Variovorax paradoxus: one gene and its partner. The protein of the gene in region 2 interacts with the protein of the main gene of each other region in a pairwise test. Links are inferred from orthologs where the notes say so. Each region holds a gene or a part of one and is shown on either strand. Other genes may lie near its edges. The genes, in order: cyoB and QFZ47_RS25565.

The links.
Region 1: the proteins of QFZ47_RS25565 (region 2) and cyoB interact in binary tests that used the Escherichia coli proteins (3 or more experiments, as listed by UniProt). The link is inferred for Variovorax paradoxus from one-to-one orthologs.

The regions. Positions count from the first base shown.
Region 1 is NZ_JAUSXL010000002.1:3,163,803-3,174,082, reverse strand. Bases 2,699-5,697 are described here. They hold cyoB (cytochrome o ubiquinol oxidase subunit I), read left to right. Parts: upstream 2,699-3,191; coding sequence 3,192-5,204; downstream 5,205-5,697. Other genes in these bases: cyoC (cytochrome o ubiquinol oxidase subunit III), read left to right, coding at 5,197-5,697; cyoA (ubiquinol oxidase subunit II), read left to right, coding at 2,699-3,195. In the rest of the region: QFZ47_RS18660 (hypothetical protein), read left to right, coding at 1-639; QFZ47_RS18655 (MFS transporter), read right to left, coding at 646-1,986; more of cyoA, read left to right, coding at 2,164-2,698; more of cyoC, read left to right, coding at 5,698-5,862; cyoD (cytochrome o ubiquinol oxidase subunit IV), read left to right, coding at 5,859-6,263; QFZ47_RS18630 (SURF1 family protein), read left to right, coding at 6,260-7,117; QFZ47_RS18625 (ATP-binding protein), read left to right, coding at 7,101-8,504; QFZ47_RS18620 (response regulator transcription factor), read left to right, coding at 8,482-9,030; PAQR family membrane homeostasis protein TrhA, read left to right, coding at 9,033-9,695; QFZ47_RS18610 (SlyX family protein), read right to left, coding at 10,025-10,249. UniProt on the Escherichia coli protein: Cytochrome bo(3) ubiquinol oxidase is the terminal enzyme in the aerobic respiratory chain of E.coli that predominates when cells are grown at high aeration.
Region 2 is NZ_JAUSXL010000002.1:4,649,404-4,659,587, forward strand. Bases 3,813-6,715 are described here. They hold QFZ47_RS25565 (pyridoxal phosphate-dependent aminotransferase), read right to left. Parts: upstream 5,901-6,715; coding sequence 4,725-5,900; downstream 3,813-4,724. Other genes in these bases: hrpA (ATP-dependent RNA helicase HrpA), read left to right, coding at 3,813-4,356; QFZ47_RS25560 (DUF3309 family protein), read right to left, coding at 4,431-4,589; QFZ47_RS25570 (CysB family HTH-type transcriptional regulator), read right to left, coding at 5,933-6,715. In the rest of the region: argA (amino-acid N-acetyltransferase), read right to left, coding at 1-346; more of hrpA, read left to right, coding at 442-3,812; more of QFZ47_RS25570, read right to left, coding at 6,716-6,874; QFZ47_RS25575 (sirohydrochlorin chelatase), read right to left, coding at 6,938-7,312; LPS export ABC transporter permease LptG, read right to left, coding at 7,318-8,427; LPS export ABC transporter permease LptF, read right to left, coding at 8,424-9,563; QFZ47_RS25590 (leucyl aminopeptidase), read left to right, coding at 9,585-10,184. UniProt on the Escherichia coli protein: Shows aminotransferase activity with methionine and histidine as substrates, and to a lesser extent also with phenylalanine.

The DNA of each region.
Region 1 (10,280 bases), 1.5 Mb from region 2 along the record:
CACTACCTGCTCCTGTCCCTCGCGGACCATCAGCCGACGACATCGGCATCGGAGCCGCACGGCGGATCGCATGCCCGCGATGTGCGCTGCCTGAATTCCGCCGGCCGATGGGCGGTGCGCGGCACCGCCCGTTCGCCCCTTCTTGTCTGGCATCCCGCGCAGGCACCGGTGGCCCAGGCAGCCGCCGAGCGGGCGTCCGAGGCCCGCGGCCGGCCGGTCGGGCTTCTGTCGCGCGCAGACTCCACCTGGGTGGAAGGGCGCGAGATTCAAGTGTTCACCGACGCTCTCGAACCGGCGCTTCACGGGCACGCAGCACAAAGCGAAGGCAAGACCCGCCGCTTGCGCACCGAGGCCGAAAAGCTCGCAGCGTTTTGTGTTGTTGTCCGTGCGGCGTCGAGCGCAGCGGACCATGCGTCGTTTGCGGAGGTCAGCCGGGCAGCATCGAAGGCGCTGAGCGCCAGGTTCGGCGGCGGCTCGATCACGTCGGCCTTTGCCTGGCTGGCCGGACGTGCGGGGCAGGAGGCACTGGAAAGCGTTATTTCGGCCGAGATCGAGTTGCCCGGCCCGCTGTCGATTCACCAGGTCATCGAGGCGGTCGAGCTGGCGCAAAAGGCGGAACGCCTCCGCGGAGAAGGCTGAGACCCTTCAGTCGCGCACCAGCGCCCGGTTGAGCCCCAGCGCCGCCAGCGTGCCGACCGCACCGGACAGCAGATAGACGCTCACATAGGCCAGCCCGAAATTCGCCGACAGCCCCAGCGCCACCAGCGGTGCGAAGGCGGCGCCGATGAGCCACGCCAGGTCGGCCGTGAGCGCGGCGCCGGTGTAGCGGTACTTGGGTTCGAAGTTCGAGGTCACCGCGCCGGCCGCCTGGCCGTATGACAGGCCCAGCAGCACGAAGCCCAGCAGAATGAAGATGTCCTGCCCGACGCGGCCGCCGTCGAGCAGCGTGGGCGCGAAGCCGCTGAACACCGCGATCATCGCGGCCAGGCCGCCCAGCGTGAAGCGGCGACCCACCCGGTCGGCAATCAGGCCCGAGGCCACGATGCCGCCGGCGCAAAGCACCGCGCCGATCATCTGCACCACCAGGAACTCGGTGATCGATTGGTCGGAGTACAGCGTGATCCACGACAGCGGGAACACCGTGATCAGGTGGAACAGCGCATAGCTGGCCAGCGCGGCGAACGCGCCGATCAGCAGGTTGGCGCCCTGCGAGCGGGTCAGCTCGACCACGCTGGTGGGCTGCAGCTCGCGCTCTTCGAGCAGGCGGGAATACTCTTCGGTCGCCACCAGCCGCAGCCGCGCGAACAGCGCCACCACATTGATCGCGAAGGCCACGTAGAAGGTGTAGCGCCAGCCCCAGTCGAGGAAGTCCTTGATCGGCAGGTTGGCGTAAAGGTAGGCGAACAGCGCACTCGCCACGAAGAAGCCGAGCGGCGCGCCCAGCTGGCCCAGCATGGCGTACCAGCCGCGGCGGTTCTGCGGCGCATTGAGCGCCAGCAGCGACGGCAGGCCGTCCCACGAGCCGCCGAGCGCCAGGCCCTGGGCAAAGCGGAACACCGACAGCAGCACGATCGATGTGAATCCGATGCTCGCGTAGCCCGGCAGGAAGGCAATGCCCGCGGTGGAGGTTCCCAGCACGAACAGCGCAATCGTGAGCTTGGCTTCTCGCCCGAACCGTCGCTGGATGGCCATTGAAATGACAGTTCCGAACGGCCGCGCAATGAACGCGAACGAAAAAACCACGAAGGCGTAGAGGGTTCCTTCGAGGCGCGCCTCGAATGGAAAGAACACCGCCGGAAACACCAGCACCGAGGCAATGCCGTAGACGAAGAAGTCGAAATATTCCGACGCCCGGCCAATGATCACGCCAACGGCGATCTCGCCCGGTGCGATGTGTGAATGCTCGTCGCCCTGCCGGGCGTCGCTTCCGGACGTGTTCGGCACAGGCTGTGCGCCTTGCGGACTGATGCTGGACGTCGTCGTCATTGCGTTTTTTAATTCGGGTGTCACCGACAGTGACAAAGGTAGACCATTGAACAGAGGTTCCAAGCGTCTCACCGAATGAGGATTCCCGCCATAGGACAAAACGTCCAATAGGCGGCGGAGGCCTTTGGTCGTAGATTGTGGAGTCTTTGCGCAGCCCACGCACTTCTTTCTTTCGGCATGCCCACCCTCAAATCTCTTCGCCGATGGCCCCTGTTGCTTCCGCTTGCCTTGCTGGCAGGCTGCAACACGGTGCTCATGAACCCTTCCGGCGACATCGCCAATCAGCAGGGACGCCTCATCGTCGTCTCCACCGTGCTGATGCTGATCATCATCATTCCGGTGATCGCGCTGACCGTCTTCTTCGCGTGGCGCTATCGCCAGTCGAACAAGGAGGCCGACTACAGCCCCGACTGGGACCACTCCACCCAGCTCGAACTCGCGATCTGGGCCGCGCCGCTCTTGATCATCATCGCGCTCGGCGCCATCACCTGGATCAGCACCCACACGCTCGATCCGTACCGCCCGCTGAGCCGGCTCGACGCCGAGCGCGCGATCCCGGCCGAGGCCAAGCCGCTGGTGGTTGAAGTGGTGGCGCTCGACTGGAAATGGCTCTTCATCTACCCCGAGCAGGGCATTGCCACGGTGAACGAAATGGCCGCGCCGGTCGACCGGCCGATCACTTTCAAGATCACGGCCACCTCGGTGATGAACTCCTTCTTCATTCCCGCGCTGGCCGGCCAGATCTACGCCATGCCGGGCATGGAAACCAAGCTGCACGCGGTCATCAACAAGCCGGGCGAGTTCGAGGGCTTCTCGGCCAACTACAGCGGCGCGGGCTTCTCGGGCATGCGCTTCAAGTTCCATGGCCTGAGCGGTGACGGCTTCGAAGAGTGGGTGAAAAAGGCCAAGGCCGGCCAGAACGGCGAGCTCACCCGCGAAACCTACCTGAAGCTCGAAGCGCCGAGCGAGCGCGACCCGGTGCGCCACTACGCCGCCGTGGCCCCCGACCTGTACGACGCCATCCTCAACCGTTGCGTCGACCGCAACAAGATGTGCATGAAGCAAATGATGGCCATTGACGCCGAGGGCGGCCTGGGCAAGCCCGGCGCCTTCAACGTCGCCACCAAGCCAGCCTGGCAGCCCGACAACATCAACATCAATTCGCCGGCCCGCAAGTACGTCACGGCGATGTGCACCACCGAAGAATGACGATGCCCGAGAACCTTGACCTGACGAAGCTCGTCTTCGGCCGCCTCACCTGGGAGGCGATTCCGCTCCACGAGCCGATCCTGCTCGCAACCTTTGCGGCGGTGGTGCTGGGCGGCGTTGCCGTCCTGGGCGCGCTCACCTACTTCAGGTTGTGGGGCATGCTGTGGCGCGACTGGATCACCAGCATCGACCACAAGAAGATCGGCATCATGTACATCATGCTGGGCCTGGTGATGCTGCTGCGCGGCTTTGCCGACGCCATCATGATGCGTGCCCAGCAGGCCGTCGCCTTCGGCGACAACATGGGCTACCTGCCGCCGCACCACTACGACCAGATCTTCACCGCCCACGGCGTGATCATGATCTTCTTCGTGGCCATGCCGCTGGTCACGGGCCTGATGAACTTCGTGGTGCCGCTGCAGATCGGCGCGCGCGACGTGGCCTTTCCGTTCCTGAACAACTTCAGCTTCTGGATGACCACCTTCGGCGCCGGGCTGGTGATGGCGTCGCTGTTCGTCGGCGAATTCGCCAAGACCGGCTGGCTGGCCTACCCGCCGCTGTCGGGCATTCTCTTCAGCCCCGACGTGGGGGTCGACTACTACATCTGGTCATTGCAGATCGCGGGGGTCGGAACCCTGCTCTCGGGCGTCAACCTGCTGGCCACCATCGTGAAGATGCGCGCGCCCGGCATGACGATGATGAAGATGCCGGTGTTCACCTGGACCTCGCTGTGCACCAACGTGCTGATCGTGGCCGCCTTCCCGGTGCTCACGGCCGTGCTCGCGCTGCTGTCGCTCGACCGCTACGTCGGCACCAACTTCTTCACGAACGACCTCGGCGGCAACGCCATGATGTACGTGAACCTGATCTGGATCTGGGGCCATCCCGAGGTGTACATCCTGATCCTGCCGGCCTTCGGCATCTTCTCCGAGGTGGTCTCCACCTTCAGCGGCAAGCGCCTCTTCGGCTACGCCTCGATGGTGTACGCCACGGTGGTGATCACGATCCTGTCGTACCTCGTGTGGCTGCACCACTTCTTCACCATGGGCTCCGGCGCCAGCGTGAATTCGTTCTTCGGCATCACGACGATGATCATCTCGATCCCCACGGGCGCGAAGATCTTCAACTGGCTCTTCACCATGTACCGGGGCCGCATCCGCTTCGAGCTGCCCATGATGTGGACCATCGGCTTCATGATCACCTTCGTGATCGGCGGCATGACGGGCGTGCTGCTCGCGGTGCCTCCGGCCGACTTCGTGCTGCACAACAGCCTGTTCCTGATCGCCCACTTCCACAACGTGATCATCGGCGGCGTGCTGTTCGGCATGCTGGCGGGCATCACCTACTGGTTCCCGAAGGCCTTCGGCTACAAGCTCGATCCGTTCTGGGGCAAGTGCTCGTTCTGGTTCTGGCTGGTGGGCTTCTGGGTCGCGTTCATGCCGCTGTACGTGCTGGGCCTGATGGGCGTCACGCGCCGCATGAGCCACTTCCAGGACACGTCACTGCAGATCTGGTTCCAGGTCGCCGCCTTCGGGGCCGTGCTGATCGCGCTGGGCATCGCCTCGTTCCTGATCCAGCTGGTGGTGAGCTACATCCGCCGCGATTCGCTGCGCGACACCACCGGCGACCCGTGGAACGGCCGCACGCTCGAATGGTCGACCTCATCGCCGCCGCCGGCCTACAACTTCGCGTTCACGCCGCGCATCCACGACAACGACGCCTGGACCGACATGAAGAAGCGCGGCTACGAGCGCCCGCTCGATGGCTTCACGCCCATCCACATGCCCAAGAACACCGCCGCCGGCTTCATCATCGCGGCACTGGCTGCGATCTGCGGCTTCGCGCTGATCTGGCACATGTGGCTGGTGGCGGGCGTGGGCTTCGTCTCCATGCTGGCGGCCGTGATCATCCATACCTTCAACTACAAGCGCGACTATCACATTCCCGCGGAAGAAGTCGTTCGCACCGAAGACGCCCGCACGCGACTCCTGGCAGCAGCCCATGTCTGATACCACCGCCCTCCAAACCCCCGCGGGCGTGCACGCCCACAGCGATCAGACGGGCAAGCCGCCCGTGTTCGAACTGTTCCACGTCGGCAACGACCACCATCCCGAAAACGGCACGCTGCTGGGCTTCTGGCTCTACCTGATGAGCGACTGCCTGGTCTTCGCCTGCCTGTTCGCGGTGTATGGCGTGCTGGGCCGCAGCTACGCGGCCGGCCCTTCGGGCGCCGACCTGTTCGACCTGCCGCTGGTGGCGGTCAACACCTCGCTGCTGCTGTTCTCGTCGATCACCTATGGCTTCGCCGTGCTCGAGATGCAGAAGAAGCGCATGGGCGGCACGCTGGCCTGGCTGGTCGTCACCGGCCTGCTGGGCGCGGGCTTCATCGGCCTCGAACTCTACGAGTTCGCGCATCTGATCCACGAAGGCGCGGGTCCGCAGCGCAGCGCCTTCCTGTCGTCGTTCTTCGCGCTGGTGGGCACTCACGGCCTGCACGTGACCTTCGGCATCGTCTGGCTCATCGTGCTGATGATCCAGCTGCCCAAGCACGGCTTCACCGCCGCCAACCGCCGCCGCCTGATGTGCCTGTCGATGTTCTGGCACTTCCTGGACGTGGTGTGGATCGGCGTCTTCACTTTTGTCTACCTGATGGGATCGATGGCATGAGCAACGCCCACACCGACACCGCCGCGCACGGTCATGGCGCCCACGACGACCATCACGACGACGGCCCCGTCAGCCACAGCACCTTCAAGGGCTACATGACCGGCTTCGTGCTGGCCGTGATCCTGACCGCGATTCCGTTCTGGCTCGTGATGGGCAAGGTGCTCGCCAGCACGCACACCACCTCGCTCGTCATCCTCGGCTTTGCCGCGGTGCAGATCGTGGTCCACATGATCTACTTCCTGCACATGGACGCCAAGTCCGAGAGCGGATGGAACATGCTGGCGCTGATCTTCACGATCGTGCTCGTCGTGATCACGCTGGCCGGCTCGCTCTGGGTCATGTACCACATGAACACCAACATGATGCCGATGTCGGTGCACGACATGAAGAACATGCCTTGACGCTCCCGCCGCCAGACCCCAGCGCCCACCACGCCCCGGCCAGCCGCCAGCGCAGCGCGGCGGCCCGGGTGGCTCTGGCGGTCTGTGCGGCCCTGGCCTTTGCCGGCTTCTTCGCGCTCGGCACCTGGCAGGTCGAGCGCAGGGCCTGGAAGCTCGATCTCGTCGCCCGCGTCGAACAGCGGGTGCATGCCCCGGCCACCGATGCTCCGGGGCGCGATCGCTGGCCGCGCGTGAACGCGGTCGACGACGAATACCGGCATCTGCGCATTACCGGTACCTTCCTCCACGACAAGGAGACCCTGGTGCAGGCCAGCACGCGGCTCGGCGCCGGCTTCTGGGTGCTGACGCCGCTGCAGGCTGCGGACGGCACCGTCGTGCTGGTCAACCGGGGCTTCGTGCCGCCCGAAGCGCGCGACCGCGCCACCCGCGCGGCCACCGAGCCCACGGGCGAAACCGCGGTGACCGGCCTGCTGCGCATCACCGAGCCCAAGGGCGGCTTCCTGCGCAACAACGAGCCGGCCGGCGAACGCTGGTTCTCGCGCGACGTGCAGGCCATTGCCGCGGCGCGGGGGCTGGACAATGTGGCACCGTACTTCGTCGATGCCGAGGCGCTCCCCTCTTCTTCATCCGCCGCGGCGCCTGCCTGGCCGGCCGCCGGTCTCACGGTCATTGCCTTTCCCAACAGCCACCTGGTCTACGCGATCACCTGGTACGGCCTCGCGCTGATGGTCCTGGGCGCGGCCTGGTACGCCTGGCGCGACGGGCGCAGGCGCGCCCGCGCTGCCGACGGCGGCAGCGGCGAAAATACCGCCCATGCCGACGCCACCTCCCGCCCCGATGCCCGCCGCGACTGAGCCTCTCGCGGTGGCAGGCGAACTGCACCCGCCGCGCGCGGGCGTCGCGAGCCTGGACAACGCCACCGGCCACAAGAACATGCAGCAGCTGATCCAGCTGCGCTGGTTCGCGGTGGTCGGGCAGGTCGCGACCATCCTGCTCGTGCACTACGGCTTCGGCATCCGGCTGCCGCTGGACCACATGCTGCAGGTGCTGACCTGCCTCGCGCTCTTCAACGGGGTGAGCCTGCTGCGCTCGCGCAGCCCGCGCCGCGTGACCAACGGCGAGCTCTTTCTCGCGCTGCTGGTCGACGTGGCCACGCTCACCGCCCAGCTCTACCTGAGCGGCGGCGCCACCAACCCCTTCGTGTTCCTGTACCTGCTGCAGGTCATCCTGGGCGCGGTGCTGCTCAAGGCCTGGTCGACCTGGACCATCGTGGTCGTCACCAGCGTCTGCTTTGCGGGGCTGGCGCTTTTCTCGCGCCCGCTCGCGCTGCCGCTCGACCACGACCGCGGCCTGTGGAGCCCCTACGTGCAGGGCATGCTGATCTGCTTTGCGCTCAACGCGGCGCTGCTGGTGGTGTTCATCACGCGCATCAGCCGCAACCTGCGCGCACGCGATGCACGGCTGGCCGACCTGCGCCAGCGCGCGTCGGAAGAGGAGCACATCGTGCGCATGGGCCTGCTCGCCTCGGGTGCCGCGCATGAGCTGGGCACGCCGCTGGCCACCTTGGCCGTGATCCTCGGCGACTGGCGCCGGCTGCCGCATTTCAGCTCCGACCCCGAGCTGCTGACCGAGGTGGCCGAGATGGAGCTGCAGATCCAGCGCTGCAAGAGCATCGTGAGCGGCATCCTGCTGTCGGCCGGCGAGGCGCGCGGCGAGTCGTCGGAAGAAACCACCGTGAGCACCTTCCTCGACGAGCTGGTCGAGGAATGGCGCACCACGCGTCCGGTGGAAGATTTCGACTACCAGAACCGCTTTGGCCAGGACCTGCCCATGGTCTCCGACTCGGCCCTGAAGCAGATGATCTGCAACGTGCTCGACAATGCCCTGGAAGCCTCGCCGCATTGGCTGCGCTTCGAAGTGGCGCACGATGCGGATGCGCTGACCCTCACGGTCACCGATGCGGGCCCAGGCTTCCTGCCGGCCATCCTGAAGGAGTTCGGCAAGCCCTACCAGTCGAGCAAGGGGCGCCCGGGCGGCGGGCTCGGGCTGTTCCTGGTGGTCAACGTGGCGCGCACGCTGGGCGGCCGGGTGGCGGTGCACAACCGGCCCGAGGGCGGTGCCATCGTGGCCATCACGCTGCCGCTTGCGGCCGTCGTGCTAGAAGAAGAAGAAGACGAAGAGACCGAAGTCATCGACACTGCCATCGAAACGGAAGCCCATGACCGAAACCGCCGAAGCTGAACGCCAGTTGCTGATCGTCGAGGACGACGCGGCCTTCGCGCGCACGCTCGGCAAGTCGTTCGAGCGCCGCGGCTATGCGGTCACGCAGGCGAGCAATGCCGAAGAGGTCGAAACGCTGCTGCAGGCCCAGTCGCCCGGCTATGCGGTGGTCGACCTGAAGCTCAACGGCGAGGCCTCGGGCCTGGCCTGCGTGCAGATGCTGCACCGGCACAACCCGAAGATGCTGATCGTGGTGCTCACGGGCTTTGCCAGCATTGCCACGGCCGTGGAGGCCATCAAGCTCGGTGCCTGCCACTACCTGGCCAAGCCCTCGAACACCGACGACATCGAGGCCGCCTTCGGCCGCGCCGCCGGCACCACCGAGGTCGAGCTGACCAACCGCTCGACCTCGATCAAGACGCTCGAATGGGAGCGCATCCACGAGATGCTGGCGGAGACCGGCTTCAACATTTCCGAGACCGCGCGGCGACTGGGCATGCACCGGCGCACGTTGGCGCGCAAGCTCGGCAAGCAGCAGGTGAAATAAACATGAACCTCGACAAGCCGGCGTCCGCGGTCCGCAGCCAGACCACGATGGAAGAGATCTTCAATGCGCTGAGCCATGGCCTCGGCCTGCTGCTGGCCATTGCCTCGCTGCCCATCCTGATCTACAGCGCCTCGCAGCGGGGCCAGGCCGCGAGCGTGGTCGGCGCCTCGCTCTTTGCGGGCACGGCCATCGTGCTGTACCTGATCTCCACGCTGTACCACGCGCTGCCGATGGGCCGGGCCAAGGCCTGGTTCAACCGGCTCGACCACGCGGCCATTTATCTCTTCATCGCGGGCAGCTACATGCCCTTCCTGTTCGGCGTGCTGCGCGGGCCGTGGGGCTGGACGCTGTTCGGCTGCATCTGCGCCGCGGCGGCGCTGGGCGTGGGCGCCAAGCTGTTCAACCGGCTGCGGCATCCGCTGTGGTCGACCGGGCTCTATGTGGCGATGGGCTGGATGGCGTTGATGGCGGCGGTGCCGCTGTACGAACGCATGTCACCGGCGGGCCTGGGCTGGCTCGTGGCCGGCGGGCTGTTCTACACCGCAGGTGCGGTGGTCTTCCTGTTCGACAACAAGGTGCGCTTTGCGCATTCGGTGTGGCACCTGTTCGTGCTGGCGGGCAGCACCTGCCACTTCTTTGCGGTGCTCTGGCATTCGCACGGCTGAATCTTGTTGGAGTGAACTGAACGGCGCTCTCGTTCTTGGCGCTGTTGTTCGGGGCGCTGTTGTTCAGGGCGCGTGCACAGGACACCGGGTACTCCCCTCCGCGAATGTCCTCCGGCCTGCGGCCTCCCCCTTGATTTCGCTGCGGGGAGCACCCGATGCCCTGTGCACCTGGGCACACTCGTGGTGTACCGCCGATCAACGACCGCTCTGCATAACGATCCCGCTGATGGGGTGCCTTGCGCAGCGAAATCAAGGGGGAGGCCGCAGGCCGGAGGACATTCGCGGAGCAAGGTACCCCGTCGGCGGGAGCGCGCCCTGGAACAAGGCTCTCAATAATGCGGCGGCAGATCGTCGCGCAAGTTGCGCGCCGCCCCATCCTGCCCCGCGTTCTGGCTCTGCTGCTTGAGCTGCGTGACCTGCAGGATCAGGCTGTCGATCTGCTGCTGTTGGCGGTAGATCGTCATGTTGAGTTGTTCCAGCAGGTCTTCGGCATAGCTCGACTTGATCTCGAGTTCGGTCAGGCGCTCTGCGAGCTCGTTCGGTGGATAGTCCATGCCGCTATTGGACAGGAAGATCCACCATGTT
Region 2 (10,184 bases):
GCCCCTGGCTGAAAGCGGCCTCGATTTCGTAGCGCAGCTGGCCGGCGGCTTCCTGCGCCGAGTCGAGCGCCACCTCGTCGGTGATGCGGATGCCGTGCGAATAGCGCGCCTCGTGCCCCTTGGCCGCGAGCTGCTCGTTGACCTGCGGGCGGAAGCCGTGCACCAGCACGATCTTGACGCCCATGCTCTGGATCAGTGCCAGGTCCTGCGCAATGTTCTGCAGCTTGCCCGCCGCGATCGCCTCGCCTGCCAGCGCGACCACGAAAGTCTTGCCGCGGTGCGTGTGGATGTAGGGCGCGACCGAGCGGAACCAGGGCACGAAGGTGAAGTTGAAAACGGTGGACATGGAGCGTGATTGTGCATTCTTGGAGGGCGGTTCGTGCGGCTCAGGCCATCGCGCGGCAGCCGGGCGGCGTGCAACGGCGGCGGCGCGCGCCGATAATGTGCGGTTTGCCTGCCGCGCCTTCCCGAACAGCTTTCCCCTTGACGACCACGACACCTTCCGCCCCCTTGCGCATCGACTTTCCCGAATCGCTTCCGGTCTCTGGCCGGCGCGATGAAATCATGGCCGCCATCGCCGCGCACCAGGTAGTGATCGTCTGCGGCGAAACCGGTTCGGGCAAGACCACGCAGCTGCCGAAGATCGCGCTCGCGCTCGGCCGCGGCAAGCTCAATGCGCCGCCGGGCAAGGGCCGGCTCATCGGCCACACGCAGCCGCGGCGCATTGCCGCCAGTTCGGTCGCCAAGCGCATTGCCGAAGAACTGAAGACGCCGCTGGGCGACGTGGTCGGCTTCAAGGTTCGCTTCCAGGACAGGCTGAGCCGCGACGCGTCGGTCAAGCTCATGACCGACGGCATCCTGCTGGCCGAGACGCAGACCGATCCGCTGCTCAAGGCCTACGACACGCTGATCATCGACGAGGCCCACGAGCGCTCGCTGAACATCGACTTCCTGCTCGGCTACCTGCGCGAGATCCTTCCGCGCCGGCCCGACCTGAAGGTGATCGTGACCTCGGCCACCATCGATGCCGAGCGCTTTGCGCAGCACTTTGCATCGGCAAAAGGCCCTGCGCCGACCATCATGGTGTCGGGCCGCACCTTTCCGGTCGAACAGCGCTACCGACCCTTCGAGGAATCGCGCGAGCACGACCTGAACGACGCGATTGCCGACGGCGTCGACGAGCTCTGGCGCGATCCGCACAACGCCGGCGACATCCTCGTGTTCCTGCCCGGCGAGCGCGAGATCCGCGAGGCGGCCGACCATCTTCGCCGCCACCTGAGCCATCAGCCGCTGTTTCGCAATGCCGAGGTGCTGCCGCTGTTTGCGCGGCTGTCGGGCCCCGAGCAGGACCGCATCTTCGACAGCCATTCGGGCCGGCGCATCGTGCTGGCCACCAACGTGGCGGAAACCTCGCTCACGGTGCCGGGCATCCGCTACGTGATCGACACCGGCACCGCGCGGGTGAAGCGCTACAGCTTCCGCAGCAAGGTCGAGCAGTTGCTGGTCGAGCCGATCAGCCAGGCCGCGGCCAACCAGCGCGCCGGCCGCTGCGGCCGCGTGGCCAACGGCATCTGCATCCGCCTCTACGACGAGAAGGATTTCGACGGCCGGCCGCGTTTTACCGATCCCGAGATCCTGCGCTCTTCGCTCGCGGGCGTGATCCTGCGCATGAAGTCGCTGCGCCTGGGCGACGTGGCGCGCTTTCCGTTTCTCGAGGCGCCGTCGCCGCGCGCGATTGCCGACGGCTACCAGCTGCTCAACGAACTCGGCGCGGTCGACGATGCCAACGAGCTCACGGCCACGGGCGCAGAGCTGGCCAAGCTGCCGCTCGATCCGCGCGTGGGCCGGATGATCCTCGAGGCCCGCACGCGCGGCGCGCTCGAAGAAGTGCTGGTGATCGCCTCGGCGCTCAGCGTGCAGGACGTGCGCGACCGGCCGATGGAAGCGCAGCAGCAGGCCGACCAGGCGCATTCGAAATTCGACGACGAGAAGAGCGAGTTCAGCGGCTACCTGCGGCTGTGGAAATGGATTGCCGATGCGCGCGGCGGGCACGGTGACACTCACAAGCTCAGCAACCGCCAGTACGAGCAGTTGCTGCGGCAGAACTTCATCAACATCCGCCGCGTGCGCGAATGGCGCGACATCCATTCGCAGCTGCTCACGGTGGTCACCGAGCACAAGTGGCGCATCAATGCCGAGCCTGCCGGCTACGAGCCGCTGCACCTCTCGATGCTCGCGGGCCTGCTCGGCAACGTCGGCTGGAAGCTGGAAGACGACGAGGCGTACCTGGGTGCGCGCGGCATCAAGTTCTACAAGCATCCGGGCGCGCACCTGAAGAAGAAGCCCGGCCGCTGGATCGTCGCGGCCGAGCTGGTCGAGACCACGCGGCTCTTCGGCCGCGGCATCGCCAACATCGAGCCGCAGTGGCTCGAGCAAGTGGCCGGCCACCTGCTGAAGAAGCAGCTGCTCGATCCGCATTGGGAGAAGAAGGGCGCGCAGGTTTCGGCGCTGGAGCGCGCAACGCTCTACGGCCTCGTGGTGTACAGCGGGCGCCGGGTCGATTTCACCAAGGTCGATCCGGTCGCGGCGCGCGAGATCTTCATCCGCGAAGCGCTGGTCGGCGGGCAGTGGGAGAGCAAGTTCCCGTTCCTCGCGGCCAACCGCAAGCTGGTGCGCGAGGTCGAGGGTCTGGAGCACAAGGCGCGCCGGCAGGACGTATTGGTCGACGACGAACTGATCTTCGCCTTCTACGACGCGCAGCTGCCCGTCGACGTGGCAAGCGGCATCAGCTTCGAGAACTGGTACCGCCATGCGTCGAGGGAGCAGCCGCGCCTGCTTTTCCTCACGCGCGAGGAACTGATGCGCCACCAGGCGGCGGGCATCACCACGCAGTCCTTTCCGCCCACACTGCGGCTTGGCGGAGTCGATTGCGCGGCAAGCTACCTGCACGAGCCGGGCGATGCGAAAGACGGGCTCACTGTCAGCGTGCCGCTCTTCGTGCTCAACCAGGTGAGCGAAGAGCGCTGCGAATGGCTGGTGACGGGCATGCTCAAGGACAAGATCCAGGCGCTGCTCAAGAGCCTGCCGCAGCGCCCGCGCTCGCGGCTGGTGCCGCTGCCCGAGTCGGCGGCGAAGCTCACGGAAGAGCTTTCGGCGCCCGAGGTGTTCGGCCACGGCTCGCTGACCGACGTGCTGCTCAAGCGCGTGCGCGACGTGACGAGCATCGACGTCAAGCGCGCCGATTTCAAACTCGACATGCTGCCGCCGCACCTGTTCATGAACCTGCGCATCGTGGACGAGCACGGGCGCCAGCTTGGCATGGGGCGCAACCTGGGCGCGCTCAAGGCGGAACTGGGGGCGCAGGCGCGCGGCGCTTTCCAGGCGCTGGCGGGGCTCAATGTGAAGGCTTCCGCGGACCGCAAGCCGGCCGGCGCGACCGAGGGGCCCGCGCAGGCGAAGGGCAATGCCGCTGCGCCTGCTGCCGCCGCCGCGCCGAGCCTGCCCGCGGGCCAGCGCTACACGAACTGGAGCTTCGGCGAACTGCCCGAGCTGATGGAAGTGCGCCGCGGATCGCAGTCGCTGATCGGATTTCCGGCGCTGCGCGACGAAGGCGATGCCGTCACCATCGAGGTGTTCGATGAGCCGGCCGTGGCAGCCGCCAAGCATCGCGCCGGGTTGCGCCGCTTGTTCGCGCTGCAGCTGAAGGACGCGCTCAAGTACCTCGAGAAGAACATCCCCGACCTGCAAAAGATGGCCGTGGCCTACATGCCGCTGGGTACCTCCGAAGAGTTGCGCGCGCAGATTATCGACGTGGCGATCGACCGGGCCTTTCTGCAGGAGCCGCTGCCCACCGACGAGTTCGCATTCAAGCGCCGCCTGGAAGAAGGCCGTGGCCGGCTCACGCTGATCGCCAACGAGGTGGCGCGGCTGGCCTCGACCATCCTGACCGAGTACGCGGCCGCCGCGCGAAAGATCAAGGACACCAGGATCCAGCCCGAAGCCGTGCAGGACGCCGCCCAGCAGCTGCAGCGCCTGGTCGGCAAGCGCTTCATTGCCGACGCGCCATGGACGCAGCTGCAGCATTTCGCGCGCTATCTCAAGGCCATCGTGCTGCGGCTCGACAAGCTGCGCAGCGACCCCGCGCGCGACACCGCCAAGCTGGCCGAACTGCGGCCGCAGGAGCAGCGCTACTGGCGGCTGGTGGCCGAGCGCAAGGGCGTGGTGGACGAGCGCATGCTCGAATTCCGCTGGCTGCTCGAGGAGCTCCGCGTGAGCTTCTTCGCGCAGGAACTGCGCACGCCGCAGCCGGTCAGCGTCAAGCGGCTGGACAAGGCCTGGGCCCAGCTGCAGGCCTGATCCGGATCGGCGGGCAAAAAAAAGAAGCCCGCTTTTCGCGGGCCTCCTTCAGGTGCACGAACTGCCGGGCAGCGTCATATGCGGCCCATGAGCACCAGGATGATGAGGATCAGCACGACCAGGCCCAGCCCCCCGCTGGGCCAGTAGCCCCAGCTCCGGCTGTAGCCCCAGCTCGGCAGCGCACCGATCAGAAGCAATATCAGAACGATCAGCAGAATGAACGAGAGGGACATGCGTTTCTCCTGGGCCTTGTTGTTACGAGCACCCATGCTCAGTGTCAGGAGACCGGGGGCACGCCGGATAGCCGCTTCTTCGGCGGTCAGGGCTTTCCTACCGCTATCGTCGGCATTCGAGCCGTGCGGGCCCGGTCAGAGCCGTGCGAGCCGATCCAGCGCCGCAATCAGCGTCTCGTCCTTCTTGGCGAAGCAGAAGCGGACCACGCGCTGGTCGAAGCCGTTGCCGTAGAACGCCGACAGCGGAATTGCCGCCACGCCGATCTCGCGCGTCAGCCACAGGCAGAACTCGGCTTCGGACAGCTCGCTCACCGCCGAGATGTCGACGCACTGGAAATAGCTGCCCTCGCTGCGCAGCAGCTTGAAGCGGGTTTTGTCGGCCAGTCCGGCGGCGAACAGGTCGCGCTTGCGCTGGTAGAAGGTGGGCAGTTCGAGGTAAGGCCTCGGCTCGGCCATGTACTGCGCGAGCGCATGCTGCATCGGCGTGTTGACGGTGAACACGTTGAACTGGTGCACCTTGCGGAATTCGGCCATCAGCGGTGCGGGCGCCGCCACGTAGCCGACCTTCCAGCCGGTGACGTGGTAGGTCTTGCCGAAGCTGCTCACGATGAAGCTGCGCGCCGCCAGGCCCGGGAAGCGCGCCACGCTTTCATGCTGCGCGCCGTCGTAGACCATGTGCTCGTAAACCTCGTCGGCAATCACGAAGATGTCGGTCGGGGCCAGCAGTTCTTCGAGCCTGCGCATCTCGGCAGCAGTCCAGACCGTGGCGCTCGGGTTGTGCGGCGTGTTCACGATGATCGCGCGCGTGCGCGGAGACAACGCTGCGGCGATCTTGTCGAAGTCGGGGCGGAAGGTGCCAGGCGTGAGCGGCACGCGCACCACGCTGCCGCCGGCCAGCTCGATATTGGGCACGTAGCTGTCGTAGCACGGCTCCAGAACGATCACCTCGTCGCCCGCGCGCACCACGGCCAGGATGGCGGTGATGATGGCTTGCGTCGCACCGGCCGTGACGGTGATCTCGTCGGCAGCGCTGTAGCGGTGGCCATAGAGCGCCGAGATCTTGCCGGCAATGGCTTCGCGCAGCGCCGCAATGCCGGGCATCGGCGGGTACTGGTTGTGGCCCGCGGCCATGGCGGCCGTCACGTCTTCGAGCAGTTTCGGATCGCAGTTGAAATCGGGGAAGCCCTGGCCGAGGTTCACCGCGTTCTTCTCCGCCGCGAGCGCGGACATCACGGTGAAGATGGTGGTGCCCACGGAGGGCAGCTTGGTGGCGATCTCCGGGGTGCGGGGGGAGGAAAGAATGGCGCTCATGGTCGTGCTCGGAAACGGAATCGGGGTCTGGATCAAAGTTCGTAGTCTTGCTGATGCCCGCTCAGGGCCTTCGCGATCAGGTTGCGATCGAGACGGTCGGACAGCAGTTCGGCAAACTTGAAGACGAAGTTGCGCAGGTAGGCGCTGCGCTTGAATGCCACCCGCGCGATGTTCTGGCCGAAAACATGCCCCATCGGGCGCACCACGAGATCGGCGTTCGATTCGTCGCGGACCGCCATCTCGGCCACGATGCCCACGCCGAGGCCCAGGCGCACGTAGGTCTTGATCACGTCGGAATCGATGGCTTCGAGCGCGATGCGCGGCGTGAGCTTCTTCTGCGCGAAGGCATGGTCGATGCGCGTGCGGCCGGTGAACGACGGGTGGTAGGTGATGATGGGTTCGAGCGCCAGGTCTTCGAGCGAGATGCGCTCCTTGGCCGCGAGCGGATGGTCCTTGGGCAGCACCAGCACGTGCTGCCATTCGTAGCAGGGCAGGGTCACGAGCTCGGCGTAGTCGGCGAGCGACTCGGTGGCAATGCCCACTTCGGCGATCTCGTCGATCACCATGCGTGCGACCTGGTCGGGCGAGCCCTGGTGCAGGCTCACGTTGACCTTCGGATAGGCCTCCCGCAGCTTGGCCACCGGCACCGGCAGCACGTAGCGCGCCTGGGTGTGGGTGGTGGCAATGGAGAGGGTGCCGCTGTCCTGCGCACTGAACTGCTCGCCGATGCGCTTGAGGTTGCCGACCTCGCGCATGATCAATTCGATGCTGGCGATGACGTGCTGGCCCGGTTCGGTGACCCGCTTCAGGCGCTTGCCATGGCGGGCGAAGATTTCGACGCCGAGTTCTTCCTCGAGCTCGATGATGGCCTTGGACACGCCCGGCTGCGAGGTGTGCAGCGCCTTCGCCGCCTCCGTCAGATTCAGGTTGCGCCGCACGGCTTCCTGAACAAACTTGAATTGGTGCAGATTCATATCAAATTCCGTCTTATTACGGAATTCATTATGCCTTCGGAGTCTATCGAAATTGCCGGAATTTCAAGATTTGCTTGCAATTCTGGCCAGCAGGTCGATCAGTTCGGGCTCTTCCCCGACGATGGCGGCCAGCTGGAAGTCGACCTGCGGCCAGGCTTGGCGCAGCGCCTCCACCTGCAGCGGCAGGTCTTCGCGGGCATGCTTGCCCATGCCCAGGAAGAGCGGAACCACCCGAACCACCTTGGCGCCGCTGGCAATCAGGGCCGCTGCGGCGGTGCGCAGGTCGGGCGCGGCGAGTTCCATGTAGGCACAGGCCACGCGGGCTTGCGGGTCGAGCGCCGTGACGCGCGCGGCCACGGCCTCGATGGGCTTGCGCCAGCGCTCGTCGCGCGAACCATGGGCCAGCAGGACGATGCCCTTCGCATTCCCCGTTGCCATCTGCGCTACCTTCGAAGCACCAGCCAGCTGAACGCGGCCAGCGACATCACCGAATAGATGAGCCCTGGCGCCGCCGCTGTCAGCCAAGGCGACCAGTTGCTCAGGTTGCCGAGGTAGCCGAACACGTTGTTCAGCAGGAAGAAGCTGATGCCGATCATCACGCCGCCGAACACGTAGGTGGTGATGCCGGCCTGGCGGAAGTGCAGGTAGGCGAAGGGCAGGGCGAGCACCACCATCACCAGACACGAGAGCGGGTAGAAGACCTTGCGCCAGAACTGGATCTCGTAGCGCTGCGCGGTTTGCCCGTTGGCCTCGAGGTGCTGGATGTAGTCGAACAGGTCGATGGTGCCCATGCGGTCGGGCCGCAGCAGTGCCACCGACACCATTTCGCTGGTCAGCGTGGTCGGCCAGTCGAGCTGCGGCATCTTGGTGGTCACGATGCGGGCCTTGTCCGCGGCGGTGCGCGTCTCGTAGTCCTGCAGTTCGACATCCGACAGTTGCCAGTGGTCGTCGAAGATGCGCGCCGAGGACGCGACGAGCTGCTTGCGCACATAGCCGTTGGCGTCGAACTCGAAGATGCGCGCATTCTTGAGCGAACCGTCGCGGGCGATGGACAGCACGTTGACCGCATAGGACACGTTCTCGCGCTTTTCCTTGAGCCAGGCGCCCGTGTTGCCGACCAGCGAGTAGGAACCCTGGTAGCGGGACTTGAGCAGCTGCCCGGTGCGCTCGGACGCCGGTGCGATGTAGTCGCCAATGGCAAAGGTGAGAACAACGAAGCCCACACCCAGCAGCAGCAGGGTGCGCAGGGCGCGCCACGGCCCCAGGCCGCTGGTGCGAAGAATGGTGTATTCCGAGCTTTGCGCAAGGCGCGCCATCACGAAGATGCAGCCGATCAGCACCGTGATCGGGAGCAGTTCGTAAAGGTGGCTCGGAATCAGCAAGGTCACGTAGATCAGTGCCTGTGCGGGGCCGTAGGCAAGGCTTTCGGGCTTGCCGATCGACTGCAGTTCGTCGACGAAGTCGAAGAAGAAAAACAGGCTCAGGAAGCCGAGGGTCACGAAAGCCACGGCTTTCAGTGCCTCGACATAGATCAGGCGTCGAATTGTTTTCACGAGGTCGGGTCGATTTTCGTGGGCTGCTGGGATGGCAGGCCGCCTGCGATGACGTGCTCGGCCTTGCGCCGCCGGCCCCAGTTGTTGTTGCGCAGGAGCAGCCACGCGACGCCGATCAGCAGCACGCCGCCGTGCAGCAGCAGCATGAACGAGCCCATGCCGAAGCGCCCGGAACTGATCCAGCTCTGGCCGAGGTTGAGCATGTTGTAGTAGACGACGAAGGCGAACAGCGCGAACAGCAGGTTGCCGCTGCGTCCCACGCGCGGATTGACGCTCGACACCGTCAGCGCCAGCAGCACGAAATTGATGGCCGCCAGCAGCATGCCGATGCGCCAGGCCAGTTCGCCGCGGCTCGGGTCGCCGGGTTCGCGCAGGAGCTGAAGCGTGGGCTTGGCGCGCGCCGGCGTGCTGTCGCCGGAGAGAGCGGCATTGCCGCCGGACCGCGTGCCATAGGTCTCGAATTCGCTGATCTTGAGCCCCGCGGTGGGCAGCAGTGGCCGCTCCAGCCTTTGGCCGTTGCTCAGCATCAGGAAGCGGCTGTTGCCGACGTCCTCGATGCGTCCGCTGCGTGCCGAGGTCGTGATCTGCAGGCCGCGCTCGATCGCCCAGATGAACACGTTGGTGGCCGTGGCGCCGTCCGGCGTGTCCTTGTCGATGAAGAAGACCCGCATGCGCCCGGACGATTCACGGAATTCGCCCGGCGTGACCCGCTCGATGTCGCTGCGCCCTTCATATTGCGCCCGCATGCCGATGGTCTGCGAGTTGGCCCACGGCCAGCCCAGCAGCGCCATGACCGCGATCAGCACCAGCACCGGCCAGGCAAAGCGGAACAGCGGCTCGACGAAATCGGCCAGCCCCCGTCCGCTGGAAAACCAGATCACCATCTCGCTGTCGCGGTACATGCGCGACAAGGTGCCGACAATGGCGATGAACAGGCTCAGGCTCAGGATGGTCGGCATGTAGCCGAGCACCGTGTACGCCATCACGAGGAACACTTCGGACGGGTTCACGCTGCCCTTGGAGGCGAGCCCGAGCGTGCGGATGAGCATCATGGTCATCACGATGGTGACCAGGACCACGAGGGTCGCTCCGAAGCTGCGCGACAGCTCCTTGCGTAGGGAAGAATGGAATAACATCGTTCGAGGAAAAAAAGGATTATGGACTTTCAGCTCAAGACCCTCACCCTCGCCCGCGCCGCGGCCGAAAAATCCGACCTGCTGATCGTGCTCGTCGGCAGCGCCCCCCTCACCGCCAAGGACCCCCTTTCCGCACTGATTGCCAGCGCCCGCAAGGCCGGCGACCTGCCCGACAAGGCCGGCAAGCTGCTCTCGCTCTACCATCCCGACGAGGTGGCGGCGTCGCGCGTGGTGCTTGCCGCCATCGGCGACGGAAAGCCCGCGTCGGTGCGCAGCGGCGTCATTGCAGCGGTCAATGCGGCCAAGGCCCATGCGCCCAAGCGGGTGGTCCTGGTGTTCGCGCACGAGGCCGGTGGCGCGGCAGTCGCATGCGCCGTGGCCGCGGCAGCCGACGCCAGCTATGTCTACACCACCACCAGGTCGAAAGCCTCGAACGGCGATGGAGGCCGCAGCATCCGCCACCTGACGCTCGGCGTGGCCGACGCGGCGGCAGTGGGCAAGGCCTTCGACGAGGCCCGTGCCACGGTGTCCGGCATTGAGCTTGCCAAGGAGTGGGGCAACCGGCCCGGCAACTACTGCACGCCCACGCTGCTGGCCGAGGCGGCCAAGGAGCTCGGCAAG